Regions from separate parts of the Bradyrhizobium sp. BR14999 genome, predicted to be linked through region 1. Evidence: predicted binding sites of a transcription regulator. Region 1 holds the regulator's gene; the other holds the start of a gene.
What was found. The regulator LexA, encoded in region 1, represses DNA repair genes until DNA is damaged. The targets are predictions, from matches to a motif close to TGTTCNNNNTGTGTTCNG.

Region 1 (8,141 bases):
GGCCCGCCGTGCCGGCGGTACGGCGAAGAAATCCCTTCGCCGCGGCTTAAACTTTTGGCAACGTTCCGAAACCATTTTGCGCAAAGCGGACATCGGTCGGCCGCCCACGCCTCGCAGTTATGCGATTTTAGGATGGTTTTGCAGGGCCAGACGCGATAGGCGATGGCGATAAGACTTCAAATTCTCGGGAGGACAACAATGAACGACGCGCCCCGCATCCGGCCGGAAAGGAACGTCGAACTCGGCGCCAGCAACGAGCCGTTCCAGAACCTGCACGAATTCATCCGGAAAGCGCGCGCCAACCTCAACCAGAATGCCTGGGACTACATCGTCGGCGCTGCCGAGACCGAGACCACGATGCGCCGGAACCGGATGGCGCTGGACGAGATCGCCTTCCGCCCCCGCGTGCTGCGCGATGTTCGCAAAGTCGACGGCTCGGTCGAGCAGCTCGGCCGCAGGATGCGGCTGCCGGTGGTGCTCGCCCCCGTCGGTGCGCTGGAGATATTCGATCCCGACGGTGCGGCAAGCGTGGCGCGTGCCGCTGGCACCTTCGGTGCGGCGCACATGTTGAGCTCGGTGTCCGAGCCCGGCCTGGAAAAGACTGCCGAGGCCGCGCCCGACGCGCTGCGGCTCTATCAGCTCTATGTCCGCGGCGACGATGCCTTCGTCGCGGATGTTGTCAGCCGCTCCGAGAAGAACGGCTATGCCGCATTCTGCCTGACCGTCGACACCGCCCATTACAGCCGTCGCGAACGTGACATCGCCAAGCGCTACGTTCGCGAAAGCCGCCTGCGCGCGACCGGCGGTGACTACCAGAAGGGTCTGGAATGGCGGACCGTGAAGATGATCAAGGACAAATTCAGGATCCCGCTGATCCTGAAGGGCATTGCCACCGCCGAGGACGCACAGATCGCGATCGATCATGGTGTCGAGTGGATCTACGTCTCCAACCATGGCGGCCGTCAGCTCGATCATGGCCGCGGCGCCATGCATGTGCTGCCTGAAATCGTCGAGGCCGTGAAGGGCCGCGCCAAGATCATGGTCGATGGCGGCTTCTGCCGCGGCACCGACATCGTCAAGGCGATCGCGGCAGGCGCCGACATCGTCGGCATCGGCCGGCTGCAATGCTGGGCGCTGGCGGCGGCCGGCGAAGCCGGCGTGATGCGAATGCTGGAACTGCTGGAAGATGAAGTGCTGCGCTGCCTCGGCCTCTTGGGTGCCACCTCGTTCGCCGAGGTCGACAAGTCCTGCCTGCATCAGGCGACCGCAACGAATGCGCCGAGCGTGTTCAGCGCGTTCCCGCTGTTCGACCACGACCCTTATCGATACTGAAGTGAAAGGACACGATGACCTCGCTCTCTCCCGGCAGCGCCGATGCGCTCCTGTTCGATCTCGGACGCGTGGTGCTCGACATCGACTTCTCCAAGGCGATCGCCTGCTGGGCGGGACATGCCGGCTGCCAGCCCGAGGCCATCGTCGCGCGCTATGTGCGTGACGAGGCCTACCGGCTGCACGAGGTCGGCAAGATCAGCGACGAGGACTATTTCCAATCGCTGCGTTCATCGCTCGGGATCGGCATTTCCGATGCGCAGTTTCTGGAGGGATGGAACGCGATCTTCGCCGGCGAGATGCCTGACATCGCCGAGCTCTTGCCGCGCGCTGCAAAGCAGATGCCGCTCTATGTCTTCTCCAACACCAACCGGCCGCATGTCGACTATTTCTCGAAGGAATATGCGGACCTGCTCGGGCATTTCCGCGAGCTCTATTTGTCGTCCAGCATCGGCCTGCGCAAACCGGATCCGGAGGCGTTCGACCATGTCGTGAGGGCGATCGGCGTGCCGGCCAGCCGAATCGTGTTTTTCGACGACCTTGCCGAGAACGTCGAAGGGGCGCGGGCGCGCGGATTGACGGCGGTGCATGTCACCTCGCCCGGTGATGTCGGCAACGTCTTGCGAGCGTTGGGAATTTGACTGCCGACGCCCCGGCCGGATCTGGTTGGGTTCCGAGGACCAAATCTGCTTGGGATGCGGAACCAAATCACTTTGTGCATTTTTGTACAAAGTTCCGGGAACAGAAATACTTCCTCCGGACTCTATGAGTCCGTTGGGACTTCTACATCGGACTATTCTCGTGCTGGGCAAAGCCTACCTCACAAAGCAAGCCTCTCTGCTGCTCGAATTCGCCAGAACCACCTCGGATTCGCGCCTCTCCGCCAAGCTCATCAGCAAGGCCGCCGACCTGAAATCACAGGCCGATCCGCTGCCGGATAAGGATCAGGGCCCCAAAGCTCCGGACGTGACGCCTGGCGTCAGTTCGGGCGAACAGACGCAGAGTTGATCGCGATGCTGGCCGTGGCTCTGGTCATTGTCGTCCTAGCCATGGCCACCCTGGTACCAATCTGCCTCGTCCTGGAGATCATGTCGCGCCGGGCCTGACGTCGCCTTCGTTGCCTGCGAATGCGTCGTCGGGATGATCATCCCGCTCGGCTGCTCTTTTGCCTCTGCGCTCGCGCTCGGCTAGAAGGCTTCCTGCCAATTCGTCCGCGAGCAGGAGTTTTCGCCGTGGCTCTCATGCCGGTTTCCGATGCGCTTGCCGCCGTGCTTGCCGGCGCGGAGCCTCTGGCCGAGGAAATGGTTGCTCTCGACGCGGCCTTCCACCGTGTGCTCGCCCGCGACGTGGCGGCGCTGCGCACGCAGCCGCCTGAAGCAATGTCCGCGATGGATGGTTATGCCGTGCGCGCGGCCGACGCGGGGGCGATCGATTCCCAGCTGACGGTGATTGGCGAGGTAGCCGCGGGGCGTCCGTTCGCGGGAACGGTCGGCGCCGGCGAAGCCGTGCGGATCTTCACCGGCGGCGTCGTTCCCAACGGTGCCGACGCCGTCGTGATCCAGGAGGATACGGTCGCGGACGGCAAGCGCATCACGATCAAGGAAGCCGCGATTCCCGGTCGGCACATCCGCCCCGCAGGCGTCGACTTCTCCGAAGGCGACGCGCTCCTGCGCAAGGGAACCCGTCTCACCGAGCGCGATCTCGCGCTCGCCGCCGCCATGAATCACCCCCAGCTTGCCGTCTGCCGCCGTCCGAAGGTCGCGATCCTCGCCACCGGCGACGAGCTGGTGATGCCGGGCACCACGCCCGGCCGCGGCCAGATCGTCTATTCCAACGGCTATGCCCTGCACGCGCTCGCCCGCAGCGAGGGGGCTGACACCATCGACCTCGGCATTGCCGCCGACACGCTGGAGGCCACCACCGCCGGCATCCGCCGCGCCCGCGAGAGCGGCGCCGACATCCTGGTCACGACCGGCGGTGCATCGGTCGGCGACCACGATCTTGTCCAGCAGGCGCTGAGGGACGAAGGTATCTCGATGGCGTTCTGGAAGATTGCGATGCGCCCGGGCAAGCCAATGATGCATGGACGGCTCGGCGCGATGCGCGTGATCGGCCTGCCGGGTAATCCGGTCTCGTCCTATGTGTGCGCCTTCCTGTTCATGGTCCCGCTGATTCGTGCGGTGTCGGGTCGATCCGTGATTCATCACCGCCATGAGCGCGCCGTGCTCGGCCGCGATGTGGGCGCAAACGATATGCGCGCGGATTATCTTCGCGCACGTCTGGAACAGCGCGACGACGGCACGCTGGTGGCCGTTCCCGTCAATCACCAGGATTCCTCGCTGCTTGCGAATCTCGCTGCGGCGCAGGCACTTCTCGTGCGCGCACCGTTCGCGCCGAAAGCCGGAGCCGGCTCGCCTTGCGAGGTGCTGCGCCTGCCCGTCTGAGCGCACCACCACACGTGTTCCGCGAACTTTGTCGCGTTCACGGTAAATTAAGCAGTTGCGGAACACATATCGAACATATAGTGTCCGTTCATGATTTGTTTCGAGGATGTAGCGGTTCGCCGCTCCAATTCAGCGTCTCGGAATCGAACGACATCAACCGGGGGACTTTGGTCGAGATGTTAACGCGCAAACAATACGAGCTTCTGCGGTTCATCAGCGAACGTCTGAAGGAAAGCGGCGTGCCGCCCTCCTTCGACGAGATGAAGGATGCGCTCGACCTGCGCTCGAAATCGGGCATCCATCGCCTGATCACCGCGCTGGAGGAGCGCGGCTTCATCCGCCGCCTGCCCAACCGCGCTCGCGCCATCGAGGTGATCAAGCTGCCTGAGCTCCAGGCCGCCGCCGGCAACCGCCGCGGCTTCACGCCAAGCGTCATCGAGGGCAATCTCGGCAAGGTGCGCGCGAGCTCCAGTCCGCCCGCCGACGAGGGCGAGCGTCCCGTTGCGGTGCCCGTGATGGGTCGCATCGCAGCCGGTACGCCGATCGAAGCGTTGCAGACCCGCAGTCACACCATCAGCGTGCCGCCCGACATGCTCGGCTCGGGCGAACACTATGCGCTCGAAGTGCGCGGCGATTCGATGGTCGAGGCCGGCATCCTCGACGGCGACATGGCGCTGATCCAGCGCAACGAGAGCGCCGATACCGGCGACATCGTGGTGGCGCTGATCGACGACGAGGAAGCGACGCTCAAGCGCTTCCGCCGCCGCGGCGCCTCGATCGCGCTCGAACCCGCCAACGCCGCCTACGAGGTGCGCATCCTGCCGCCGAACCGGGTGAAGATTCAGGGCAAGCTGATCGGGCTGTACCGCAAGTACTGAGACGACCCAGCGGTCATTCGATATCAATGATTCCGATTGGAGCGGACGGATTGTCCGCTCCAGCTGGATAGTCTTTCTGATCTTGGGCAGATTATCTGGCCCCTCTCCCAGCGCTATGTCCTCGACATGCCGCCCGAAGCACTCATCGCTTTGCGGCTCAAGAGATCGAGGAGACAACGATGCGCAAGATCGTTTTGAGCGCGTTCGCCAGTATGCTGATCGCTGCATCGGCAGCGCAAGCATTCGCAGCACAATCGCAGCACCATCCCCGCAAGTCGGCGCACGCAACAACGACCGAGCAATTCCGTAGCGCCCGAAATGCCGTCGCGCGACAGCCACAGCCGAGTTGGCCATATTCCGGATGGTCGGCGCCCGCAGGCCGCTGACGCTCGCATCCGCCAAATGCACTAAAGCGAACTTTGTTCCTATCGGATTCGGGAAAGATAATGTGATCGCATCCTGCTGACGCCAGCCGCAAATTCGCCCACAACCAAGCAGAACGTTACGTGCTTCCACTCTGATAGAGGCTTGCGCCTCCGAAAGAGGCGCGGGTTGCTATCTTCGAATAGGAGCACCCGATGTGTGACTACAGTCTGCATGCCGTTGCATCGCGCCCCGCCGAAGTCGGCGAGACGATCGTGTCGACAACGTTCCGCGGCACCTCGACGCGCGGTTTTGCTTCCGCGGCCGACCCGACCGTGGCCGTCTGCCTGCTGCCGGGAACGGAGCTCGCCTTCGCCGACAACGTCCGTTACGACAATCGTTGGATCTGGACGCGCACGATCAACTCCCGCGTCGGCAAGTTCGGCAAGATCGATCCGCACGTTCCCGATCGCCATCATGACGCGATCGAATTCCCCGACGGCAAATACGTGCTGGTGACGCAGCTCGTCGAAGGCCAGCGCGCAACCGTGCTGCAACTGCCGGTGACGCAGCCGGTCGGCGAGCGCGAGCACAAGCCGCAGATCGATGCCGACAGCCGGCCGACGATCACGCGTCTGCCGATCGGCTGAGCCGTCCCTGGCCACCAGGTCGGGCCAGGATTGAAAATGCCATCGCCGGCCGAGGCCGGCGAGATGGTATGATTTATGTTCTGCGAAAGTCCGGTTGGACCCGGACCAAGTCCTCGCATTTGTTCTTAATCGTCTGGCCTTAATCGTCGGCCTGCAAGTCGGTCTCCGCCGGAGTCGCGTCCCGGTTGCGGGCCGTAGCCGCCTTCGGCGCAAGGCTCCCGTCGAAATCACCCTCGCCGGCGCCGGCCGGGAGCCAAGGGCGGCTTGTGCCTCTCGCTCTCACAGCTTGAACTGCAAAACCGTCACCACGCTGCGTCAACGCCAGCGCGCCTTGACTGGTGAGACGCTGCCGATCGACCACCATCGCCGCACAATCCGGCGGCGCGGGCCGCCGCGTCACCACCAGCGCGGCGCGGCTGCAATCATCAGCCAGCGCGTCGATCCGCAAGGAAAGCGCAACCAGCCGCCCGTCGTCGAGCGGCGTCACGCAGCCCGCCTCGTCACACGACACGCCATCGGCCAGCGAGCTACTCCCGGCGTCGCGCGGATCGGCGTCGGCAGCTAACCACTCCCTAAGCAGAAAGCCGTCCTTGCTCGCCCGGATGACATGCAGGTGCCCGTCCCGGCCGCGCACCGCGACGCTCGCGCCGTCTCCGGCAATCAGGATGTCGGGCTGCCGCACCGACAGCCCCCAGGCAATGGAAGCCAACAACATCAGCGCACCAGACCAGCGCAAGGGTGTGCGCAACAGGCCCATCACGATGATCCCGAGGCTTGCCGCGATCAGCGGCGCGATGCCGAAGGCGGGGATGCGGCCGATTGCGCCCGGCAGTGCCGCCACCCAGCGCGATACCGCGACCATCCAGTCGATCCCGATCCCCATCAGCCACCAGAACACGCCGTCGAGCCCGAAGGGAGCCGCGAGCAGTCCGAGCAGGCCCGCCGGCATCACCAGTGCCGAAACCACCGGCATCGCGCCGAGATTGGCGAGCACACCGTACGGCGTGACGCGGTGGAAGTGGAAGGCGGCGTAGGGCGTGGTCGCAAGCCCCGCGATCAGCGAGGCCAGGAACAGCATCGCGATCTCGCGGCCGCCCCATAGCGCGATGCGCGCGGTCGCCGAATGGTCCGGCGAGGCAAACAGGTTCGGCATGCCGATCTGCACCAGCGCGACCAGCCCGAGCGTCGCGGCGAAGGACATTTGAAAACTCGGATGCACCAGCGCTTCGGGCGCGACCGCGAGCACGATCAGCGCAGCCACCGCCAGCGTGCGGAAGGTGATAGCGCGGCGATCCACCATGACCGCGATCAGCACCACCGCCGTCATGAAAAACGATCTTTGCGTTGCGACCTCCGCGCCTGACAGCAGCAAATAGAACGCGGCCGCCACCAGCGCTGCAGCTGCCGACCATTTCTTGATGGCAAAGCCCGCCGCCAGCCCCGGGATCAGTGCCAGCAGCGCACGCACTGCGAAGAACACGACACCGGCGACAACCGCCATGTGATAGCCGGAGATCGACAGCACATGGCCGAGCCCCGAGATGAACATGGCGTCGTTGACGGGCGTGGTGATCGCATCGCGCCGTCCGGTGAGCAGCGCGGTCGCGATCGCACGGTTGTCGCCCTCGAGCGTCGCACGGATGCGCGCGTCGATCGCATCGCGCAGGCCCTGCATGAAGGCCGCGTAGCGCAGCCGCAGGCCACCGCCATCCGGCGGCACTGAAGCGGTGATCGCGCCCATCACGAAGCCGGAGGCGCCGATGCACTGGAAGAACATGTCGCGGGAGAAATCGTAGCTGCCCGGGCGCACGGGAGAGATCGGCGGCATCAAGCGCGCCTTCAGTTGCACGAAGCTGCCGACCTCCGGCGCCGTCCCCTTGCGCACCGACAGGCGCACGCGCTCCAGCCTGACGTCGCTGCGCTGCGCCTCCATCGCGGTAACGCGCAGCATGAAGCGATCGGTGCGCTCGCGGATGTCGCGGGTCTCGACGAAGCCCGACAGCGACACCGAATAGAGCGGCTTGGCCAGCACGGTATGGGCGATGCGCGCCGTCTTCCACGTCGCCATGGCAAAACCCGCCGCCACCGCCGCGATCATGATCGCGGGCGCGAACAGCCGGCTCCGCCGCAGCAGGACGGCGCCGAGCATGAGCGCGGCCGCCGTCGCGGCAACGACCCACAGCACGGGCTCGTGATCGGCAGCGAAATAGAGCGCGATGCCGGTGCCGAAGGCGACGGGCACCCAGGGCAACAGCCGCCCGGCGCCGGCCTCAGCGCGTGCCCATTCGCGCAGCGTCTCGACGATCGCGGGCCACGCACCAAAGCCCGCCGGCACAACGCCGCCAGCCGGTGTGACGCGGCCAACGGGCCACGTTCCTGCGACTCCCTGGGAGCGCACTGGCCGGCCCGGCTCCGCCATTCCCCTGCACCTTACGCTACGTGACGGGTGCGGAGGCTACCGGAACGTGCGGCTGCGC
Region 2 (7,927 bases), 3.8 Mb from region 1:
CCCAGCGAGCAGCTGCATGCCGACGACTATATGGTCTACGCCCTGCTCCAGCTTGCGCAGGACAGCCGAGCTCGCGACGTCATCGCGGACATGGTTGCGACCACGGGTTATGCGCCGGCCGTCCGCGCCGGTCCCTACGCGATAGCGGCCAGCCAGGCGCGCTATATGGTCGAGCGCGGCGATTGGAAGGGCGCCGCCGCGCTGAAGGTTGAGCCGAGCCGGTTTGCCTATGTCGATGCGATCACCTATTTCGCCCGCGCCCTTGGCGCCGCGCGCTCCGGCAATGCAGACGCCGCGACGGCTGATATCGCCAAGCTGGCGGAGCTGCGGGACAAGCTGCAGCAGGACAAGGATGCGTATTGGGCCGAGATCGTCGACATTCAGCGGCAGGTCGCCACAGCCTGGCAGCTCAATGCCCAGGGAAAACAGGCGGACGCGTTGGAAGCGATGCGCCTTGCCGCCGACGCCGAAGACAAGACCGAAAAATCCATCGTGACGCCGGGACCGCTTGCTCCGGCACGCGAGCTTTACGGGACCATGCTGCTCGAACGCAGCATGGCGACGGAGGCATTGGCCGCGTTTGAAAGCACCATGCGCAAGGAGCCGAACCGCTTTGGCGCGACGATCGGCGCCGCTCACGCCGCCGAGAAAGCGGGTGACGCCGTGAAGGCACGTCAGTACTACGCGAAAGTCGTCGACATGGCGCGCAATGGCGACTCCTCGCGCGAGGACCTCGCGGCCGCACGAAAGTTCATGGCTCAGAATTAGCAAAATGGCTGAGAATTAACAAAAGTGCCGTGGCAGCTTCATGCGCGTGACAAGCAAATTCGTTGCGATCGGCGTAGCCACCGCACTGCTCTGCGCAGTCGCTGCGGTCTGGACATTGCGATCCGGCGAACCGGCACGCGCTACAGCGGCACTCGGCGAGGTCCGCCCGGTGTGGTCAGAAACCGACTGGCCTTTCAGCGCAGATCCCTGGGGGAAAGGAAAGGCATTCCGCTGCAAAGCCGAGGATTGCGGCGGCGAGGTCCAGCTCTACGTTCGCGCCAAGCTCGGGTTTTGCAATTGCGCCACCGGCGTCGCCGACGATGACGACCTCGACAAAATGGGCGACCTGGCGCTGATTGGCAAGGCAACGCCGATCGGTGCCGGTCGAGAGATCATCGTCGGTCCGATGCGCGGCCGCAGCCGGCCCTATCGCGTCGAGGGAAATCGCAACGCGCTCTCACTCGCCTTCAATCAGCGCTGCGACATGGTGGCCGCCACGGCTTTGGTTGGACCGGGCGCGCCCGCGTCACTGGAACCGGCGGTGCTGGCGTTCCTCAATAGCGACCGCATGTTGAAATGGGCCGAGATCGCGCTTGGCTTGTAACTCAGAGCAATTCGGCTTCTGATTGCAGGATCTTCTCCGCTTGGCCTGCGCAACGTTAGCATTAAGGTCATGTGCGAGCGTGTGAGGGCTCTCCGCGCGAGATGAATGGGGTCGCAGCCGGCTACGCGACCGTCTCCCACGAGGCCGCAAAAGGCGCAATTGCGCGATTTCGGAATAATCGCATTATGCCCCTGTTTTGCCCGACGCGTCAACCGCGTCGCCGCTTCTTCGGGCCTGCTCGCGTAAGCCTTTGATTTCGCTGGTCCCGGCTACTGTGCATGGGGTTGTTTTTCAGCTTTTGATTTGAGGGCACCGGAGCGCCGTCGCGCAAGGCGCCTCGCGGGCCGTCAGCTCTGGTGAAAACCCATCCGGAAGGCGCCCCAGTGCTTGCCTCGGACCATGATCGGCGAGGACAGATCCTTCATCAGCACGAACTGCCCGCCGCCCATGTCGCGGCGGTAGGTCTGGAGCAGGAACGGCTTGGTGTTCGCCGCGACCTTCTTCACCGCGCGATCGGTGAACAGGCGGCGATTGCGGCAATTGGCGTTGTTCCAGACCGGGTCCTTGCCCTGCGGCAGACGGTAGTTCGGATTATGGGTCGGCAGATAGCCGCCCTTGGCCCAGGCGACGCAGAACACGATGCGGGGATCGGATTTCTGAATCGGATCCTGGATCGCGGGCAGCAAGCGATCGGTGAACTCGACGTATTTGGTGAGGTATTGTTTCGGATCGGTGCCGGGAATTTCGCGGTACGTCTCGTCCATGAGCTGGTCGAGCGTGATATCGCCGCGATCGATCGCAGCTTCGAACTCGGCGGAGATTCGCTTGGCGGTCTCGACGACGACGCGGATCAGCGGCGCATCCGACGTCTCCACCCCGCTGTCGGCGATCAGCGCGATCAGGCCTTCGGAAGTGTCGAGCAGCTTTGCGACCCGCTCGTCGGCGTTCTTGAGATCGCGCGAGGACAGATCGACGCCCTTGGCGAGCTCGTTGAGCTCGCTGATGACGGTGTCGCAATGTCCGAGATTGGAGGTCGCCGCGCGTGTGACGCTGTCGATCTCCGCTTCCACGGAGGCAAAGCCCTGCTGGACGCGTGAGATGATGCCGGAGATCTGCTGGGCACCTTCGCCTGCGGTCTTCGCGCGCTGCGAGGCGTCGCTGCTCTCGCCGATCAGGCCCTCGATCTGGCCGTCGAGGTCGCGCACGGTGTCGGAGATCTGATGTGTGGCCTGGCGAGTGGCTTCCGCGAGGTTCTTCACTTCGCTCGCGACCACGGCGAAGCCGCGGCCGGCATTGCCGGCGCGCGCCGCTTCGATGGTGGCATTCAGCGCGAGCAGATTGGTCTGTTTCGCGATCGCCTCGATCGAGCCTGATACCTTCGCCACCTGCGCCAGCGCCGAGCCGACGGCACTCAAGCGTGCTTCGATACGCTCCACCGCGGCGACGAGCTCGGAAATGTGGCTGACGGCGGTGTCGACTGCGCTGCGCGACTGCACGATCTCGCCGACCGCCGCGGACGTCGTCGTCTGCACCGCCTGCGATGCATTGGCGATGTCGTGATTGGCCGAGACCATCGTCTCGGCCGTCTTCTGGAGGTGGTGGAACCGTTCCGACTGGTTCGCGACGCGGTTTGCGACTTCCTGGACATTACCGGCGATGTCGGCGAGCTCCACGCCGAGGCCGCCGATGCGATCGGCGAGCTGGTCGATCAGCCGTTCGGCCAGCGTCCGGTTGGAGCCGGTGTCCATGACTGCAACTTGTGCGACGGACATGTTCGATGAATCCTCCAGTCAGAGCCGTTCGCCGGCTCGCGGCGGCATTCCCATTCCAATGATGACTTTAAGGGATGATTCGCCGCCGCCGTCTTGCCTGAGCGTGCACGAGGGCCAATTCGCCTTAATTCTTTGGTTGGAGCATGGTCTTGTAGAAAGACGGCTGCACAACTTTTCCGATCACGCCCTAGAGCTTGTAAGCAGTGCGGAATCCACCCCAGTGCCGGCCCTGCACGCGGATCGGGACGTCGATCTCCCGCATCATCACCGTGTTCCCGTTGCCCATGTCGCGTGCATAGCTCTGGACCAGGTACGAGCGCAGGTTGCGCGCCGCGGCCAATCCGGCCGGATCGTTGAATATCCGCCGGTTGCGGCTGTTGGCCGTGTTCCAGGCGACATCGCCCGGCTGCTGCGGATGCGAATAGATCTTGTTGTGTACCGGCAGGAAGCCGTTGCGGTCGACCATGGCGCAGAACGCCATGCGCGGCTCCTTCGCCAGAAAGGCTTCCTGGAACGGCGGCAGCGCCCGGTCCGCCCAGTCGAGATACTTCGTGCGATATTGCTGCGGATTGGTCGCGGCAATTTCCACATAATCGGTGTCGAAGAGGTCGTCGATCCTGACCTCGCCGCGCGCGACCGCCTGCTCGAATATCCTGGTCAGCGTGTTGCCGGCTTCCATGGCGCGGGTGACGAACTCCGTGTTCTCCTCATGGATCGACCACAACCTGTCTTCGATCTTCTCGCGGAGCTCGGTATTGGGATTGACGAATTGCGCGCGGGCGCCGGCCTTGGATTGCTCGACCACGCGCAGGCGGCAGGCGCCGACGTGTTCGAGGATGCCTTCGATCAGCGCTTGTGGCGCAAGCCGGCCTGCGTCTGCGCTGCCGATCAGCACGCCGTCCATCGCGATTTCATAGACCGGCATCACGCCGCGCGCGGTTTCGAACTTGAGATGGCAGGGCAAGCGCTCGGTCTTGCGGCGGTCGTCGTGCTCGCTCTGGCGGAGCAGCACGGCGCAGCGCGATTTCAGCTTCTGCGCGAAAGTGGTGACGGCGCGTCCGGCGCTGGCGACGTTCTCGCCATGGGTCTCGGCCGCCTTGGTCGCGGCATCGATCTCGGCCGCGCTCTCGCCGACCGAGACGATGAATTCCGACGCGCTTGTCGCATTGCCGGAGACTTCGCTGGTGGTGGCGTTCTGCTCGGCGACCGCGCCGTTGACGGTCGCGAACACCGGGCGGATCGCCTCGATCGCCTGCGAGATGCGATGCACCGCATCCGCGGAGCCGGCGGCGTCGCGCTGGAGCGCGTCGATCTTCCGGGTGATCTCTTCGGTCGCGCTCTGAGTCTGCACCGCGAGGGCCTTGACCTCGGTGGCGACGACCGCGAAGCCCTTGCCCGCAGCGCCGGCACGGGCGGCTTCGATGGTCGAGTTGAGCGCGAGCAGCGTCGTCTGCCGCGCGATCTGCGCGATCAGATTGACGACATTGCCGATGGCGGCGGAGGATTCGCGCAAGCGGTCGACGTTGGCGCGGGCTTCCTGCGCCGCGGCGCTGGCCTCGTCGGCGAGCTTGCCGGCCTCGCGGACCTGTGCCCCGATTCCCAGCGCGGACTGCGTGAACTTGTCGGCGGCATGGGCGAAGGTGGAGGCGGTCGATTGCGCCGCGTTGGTGCGGCCGGTCAGGGCGTCGGTGCGGTCGCGAATGGCGGCAAGGGTTGCGGCGGTCGCCTCGGCGCCGCCGGCCACCGAATTGGCGGCGCGCTCGAGCTGGCGGATCATGGCGCCCAGCTCGAGTTCCAGCAATTCCAGGATCTCCCTGGCGGAATCGCCGTCCGTGGCGGGGGCGGGCTCGAAATTGGCCACCGGCTGCGGGGCTGCCGCGGGCGCAGCCATCTCCGGCAGACGCTTCCGAAATAGTCCGAACGCCATCACGTCTCTCTTGTCGGGGAACGGGCGGACGCTATTTTCGCAGGCCGAAATGAAATCAGGGTTAACGATGCCCGACCTCTAGGCACGGACCATTACGGTGGCTACCTCTACAGTGCTACCTTAAAGTACCAGAGCCCTTTGATTCCGGCGGGTTGGCGGCCTATAACGCCGCGCTTCCCACCCCATCGGCGAACGATTCCAAAGACCATTCAAGAGACCACGCATGGCCGGACATTCCCAATTCAAGAACATCATGCACCGCAAGGGGCGGCAGGATGCCCAGAAGTCGAAGCTGTTCGGCAAGCTGGCGCGGGAAATCACCGTCGCGGCCAAGCTCGGCACCCCTGACCCCGCCATGAACCCGCGCCTGCGCGCCGCCGTGATCGCCGCGCGCCAGGAGAACATGCCGAAGGACAATATCGAGCGCGCCATCAAGAAGGCGCTCGGCAGCGATGGCGAGAACTATGACGAAATCCGCTACGAGGGCTACGGCCCCGGTGGCGTCGCCGTCATCGTCGAGGCGCTGACTGACAACCGCAACCGCGCCGCTTCCGACATCCGCTCCTTCTTCACCAAGTCCGGCGGCAATCTCGGCGAAACCGGCTCGGTCTCGTTCATGTTCGACCGCACCGGAATCATCGAGTACGACCGCAGCGTCGCCTCCGACGACGCCGTGCTGGACGCCGCGATCGAGGCCGGCGCCGACGACGTGATCTCGAGCGAGAGCGGCCACGAGATCTACGCCTCGACCGAAGGCTACCGCGACGTCGCCAAGGCGCTGGAAGCCAAGTTCGGCGAGCCGCGCAAGGCAGCGCTGATCTGGAAGCCGCAGAACACGGTCGCGGTCGACGATGAGACCGGCGAGAAGCTCTTGAAGCTGATGGACCTGCTGAACGAGCACGACGACGTCCAGAACGTCTACGCCAATTTCGAGGTGTCGGACGCGCTGATGGCGAAGATGGGCGGGTAGGGGCCGTTCGTCTGCCCCGTGCTCCGCTGTCGTCGCCCGGCTTGACCGGGCGACCCAGTATTCCAGAGACGTTCGAAGGATACGGAGAAGCTGCGGCGTACTGGATACCCCGCTTTCGCGGGGTATGACGACGGAATGCAGGGCGGGCCACCTTCCGACCATCACCACACCCCACTTCCCCTGTTACTTCCGTTCTGTTTCTGTTTCGCTTCCAGCAGCCAGCCGCTATCACTGGCGCATGACTGCGCTTCCGATTCGTGGCCCCGTTCGCATCATCGGCATCGACCCCGGCCTGCGCCGCACCGGTTGGGGCGTGATCGAGGCTGAAGGCAATCGCCTGATTTATGTCGCCTGCGGTTCGGTGGAACCGCCGGACGATTTGTCGCTGTCGAGCCGTCTGCTCGCGATTCATGAGGGGCTCGCTTCCGTTCTGTCCGATCACAAGCCGATGGAGGCCGCGGTCGAGCAGACTTTTGTGAATAAGGACGGCGTTGCGACGCTGAAGCTCGGCCAGGCCCGCGGCGTTGCCATGCTGGCGCCCGCGATGTTCGGCATCAGTGTCGCCGAATATGCGCCGAACCAGGTCAAGAAGACGGTGGTCGGCGCCGGTCACGCCGACAAGCAACAGATCGCGATGATGCTGAAGATTTTGCTGCCCAAAGCCGAGCCGCCGTCAGCGGACGCCGCCGACGCACTCGCCATCGCCATCACCCACGCCCATCACCGCCAGAGCACCGCGCTCAGGCTGAAAGTGGTGGGGATATGATCGGCAAGCTCAAGGGCCTGATCGATTCCTACGGCGAGGATTTCGTCATCCTCGACGTCGGCGGCGTAGGCTATCAGGTGCATTGCTCGTCGCGCACGCTGCAGCATCTGCCGTCGCCGGGCGAAGCGGCCGTGCTGTCGATCGAGACCTATGTCCGCGAAGATCAGATCAAACTGTTCGGCTTCCGCACCGACCAGGAGCGCGAATGGTTTCGCCTGCTTCAGACCGTGCAGGGCGTCGGCGCCAAGGTCTCGCTGGCTGTGCTCGGCACGCTGGCGCCAGCCGACCTCGCCAATGCCATTGCGCTGCGCGATAAGGCCGCCGTATCCCGCACGCCGGGCGTTGGCCCCAAGGTCGCCGAGCGCATCGTCACCGAGTTGAAGGACAAGGCGCCGGCCTTTGCCAATGTCGATCCAGCCGTCGTGCATCTCGCCGGCGCCGTCGACGACCAGCGCGCGCCGCGCCCCGTGGCGGATGCGATCTCGGCGCTGGTCAATCTCGGCTACGGCCAGCCGCAGGCGGCTGCGGCGATTGCGTCCGCGTCGCGCAGTGCCGGTGAAGGCGCTGAGACGGCGCAGCTCATTCGCCTCGGCCTGAAGGAGCTCGCGAAGTGAGCGCGTCAATGGTTAGTCTCGTAGGGTGGGCAAAGCGCAGCGTGCCCACCACCTTTGGAGCGATTGGAAACATGGTGGGCACGGCGCGAAGGGCGCCTTTGCCCACCCTACGATCTGATGGAGTTCGCTGAGTGAGCGACCCCAAGGCCAACCGCATGGTCTCGCCCGAGCGCCGCAGCGATGATGTCGGCGACACCGCGCTGCGGCCGCAGTCGCTGTCCGACTTCGTCGGCCAGCAGCAGGCGCGCAAGAATCTCTCGATCTTCATTGAAGCGGCGCGCAAGCGCGGCGAGGCGCTGGATCACGTGCTGTTCGTCGGGCCGCCCGGCCTCGGCAAGACCACGCTGGCGCAGATCGTGGCCAAGGAGCTCGGCGTCGGCTTTCGCGCCACGTCGGGTCCCGTGATCGCCAAGGCCGGCGATCTCGCTGCGCTGCTCACCAATCTCGAAGAGCGCGACGTGCTCTTCATCGACGAGATTCATCGTCTGAGCCCCGCGGTGGAGGAA

Region 2: the regulator LexA is predicted to act here: its motif matches at 6,232-6,249, upstream of ruvC (crossover junction endodeoxyribonuclease RuvC).

The regions. Positions count from the first base shown of each region.
Region 1 covers NZ_CM148536.1:5,140,655-5,148,795, reverse strand. Annotated here, with positions in the region: gene ACR9YP_RS24010 (alpha-hydroxy acid oxidase) at 199-1,332, shown strand; gene ACR9YP_RS24005 (HAD family hydrolase) at 1,347-1,970, shown strand; gene ACR9YP_RS24000 (hypothetical protein) at 2,131-2,337, shown strand; gene ACR9YP_RS23995 (molybdopterin molybdotransferase MoeA) at 2,562-3,773, shown strand; gene lexA (transcriptional repressor LexA) at 3,950-4,651, shown strand; gene ACR9YP_RS23985 (hypothetical protein) at 5,230-5,664, shown strand; gene ACR9YP_RS23980 (ComEC/Rec2 family competence protein) at 5,804-8,083, opposite strand.
Region 2 covers NZ_CM148536.1:54,097-62,023, reverse strand. Annotated here, with positions in the region: gene ACR9YP_RS00295 (tetratricopeptide repeat protein) at 1-768, shown strand, start outside; gene ACR9YP_RS00290 (hypothetical protein) at 809-1,372, shown strand; gene ACR9YP_RS00285 (methyl-accepting chemotaxis protein) at 1,720-3,144, opposite strand; gene ACR9YP_RS00280 (methyl-accepting chemotaxis protein) at 3,332-5,071, opposite strand; gene ACR9YP_RS00275 (YebC/PmpR family DNA-binding transcriptional regulator) at 5,295-6,041, shown strand; gene ruvC (crossover junction endodeoxyribonuclease RuvC) at 6,280-6,807, shown strand; gene ruvA (Holliday junction branch migration protein RuvA) at 6,804-7,421, shown strand; gene ruvB (Holliday junction branch migration DNA helicase RuvB) at 7,577-7,927, shown strand, end outside.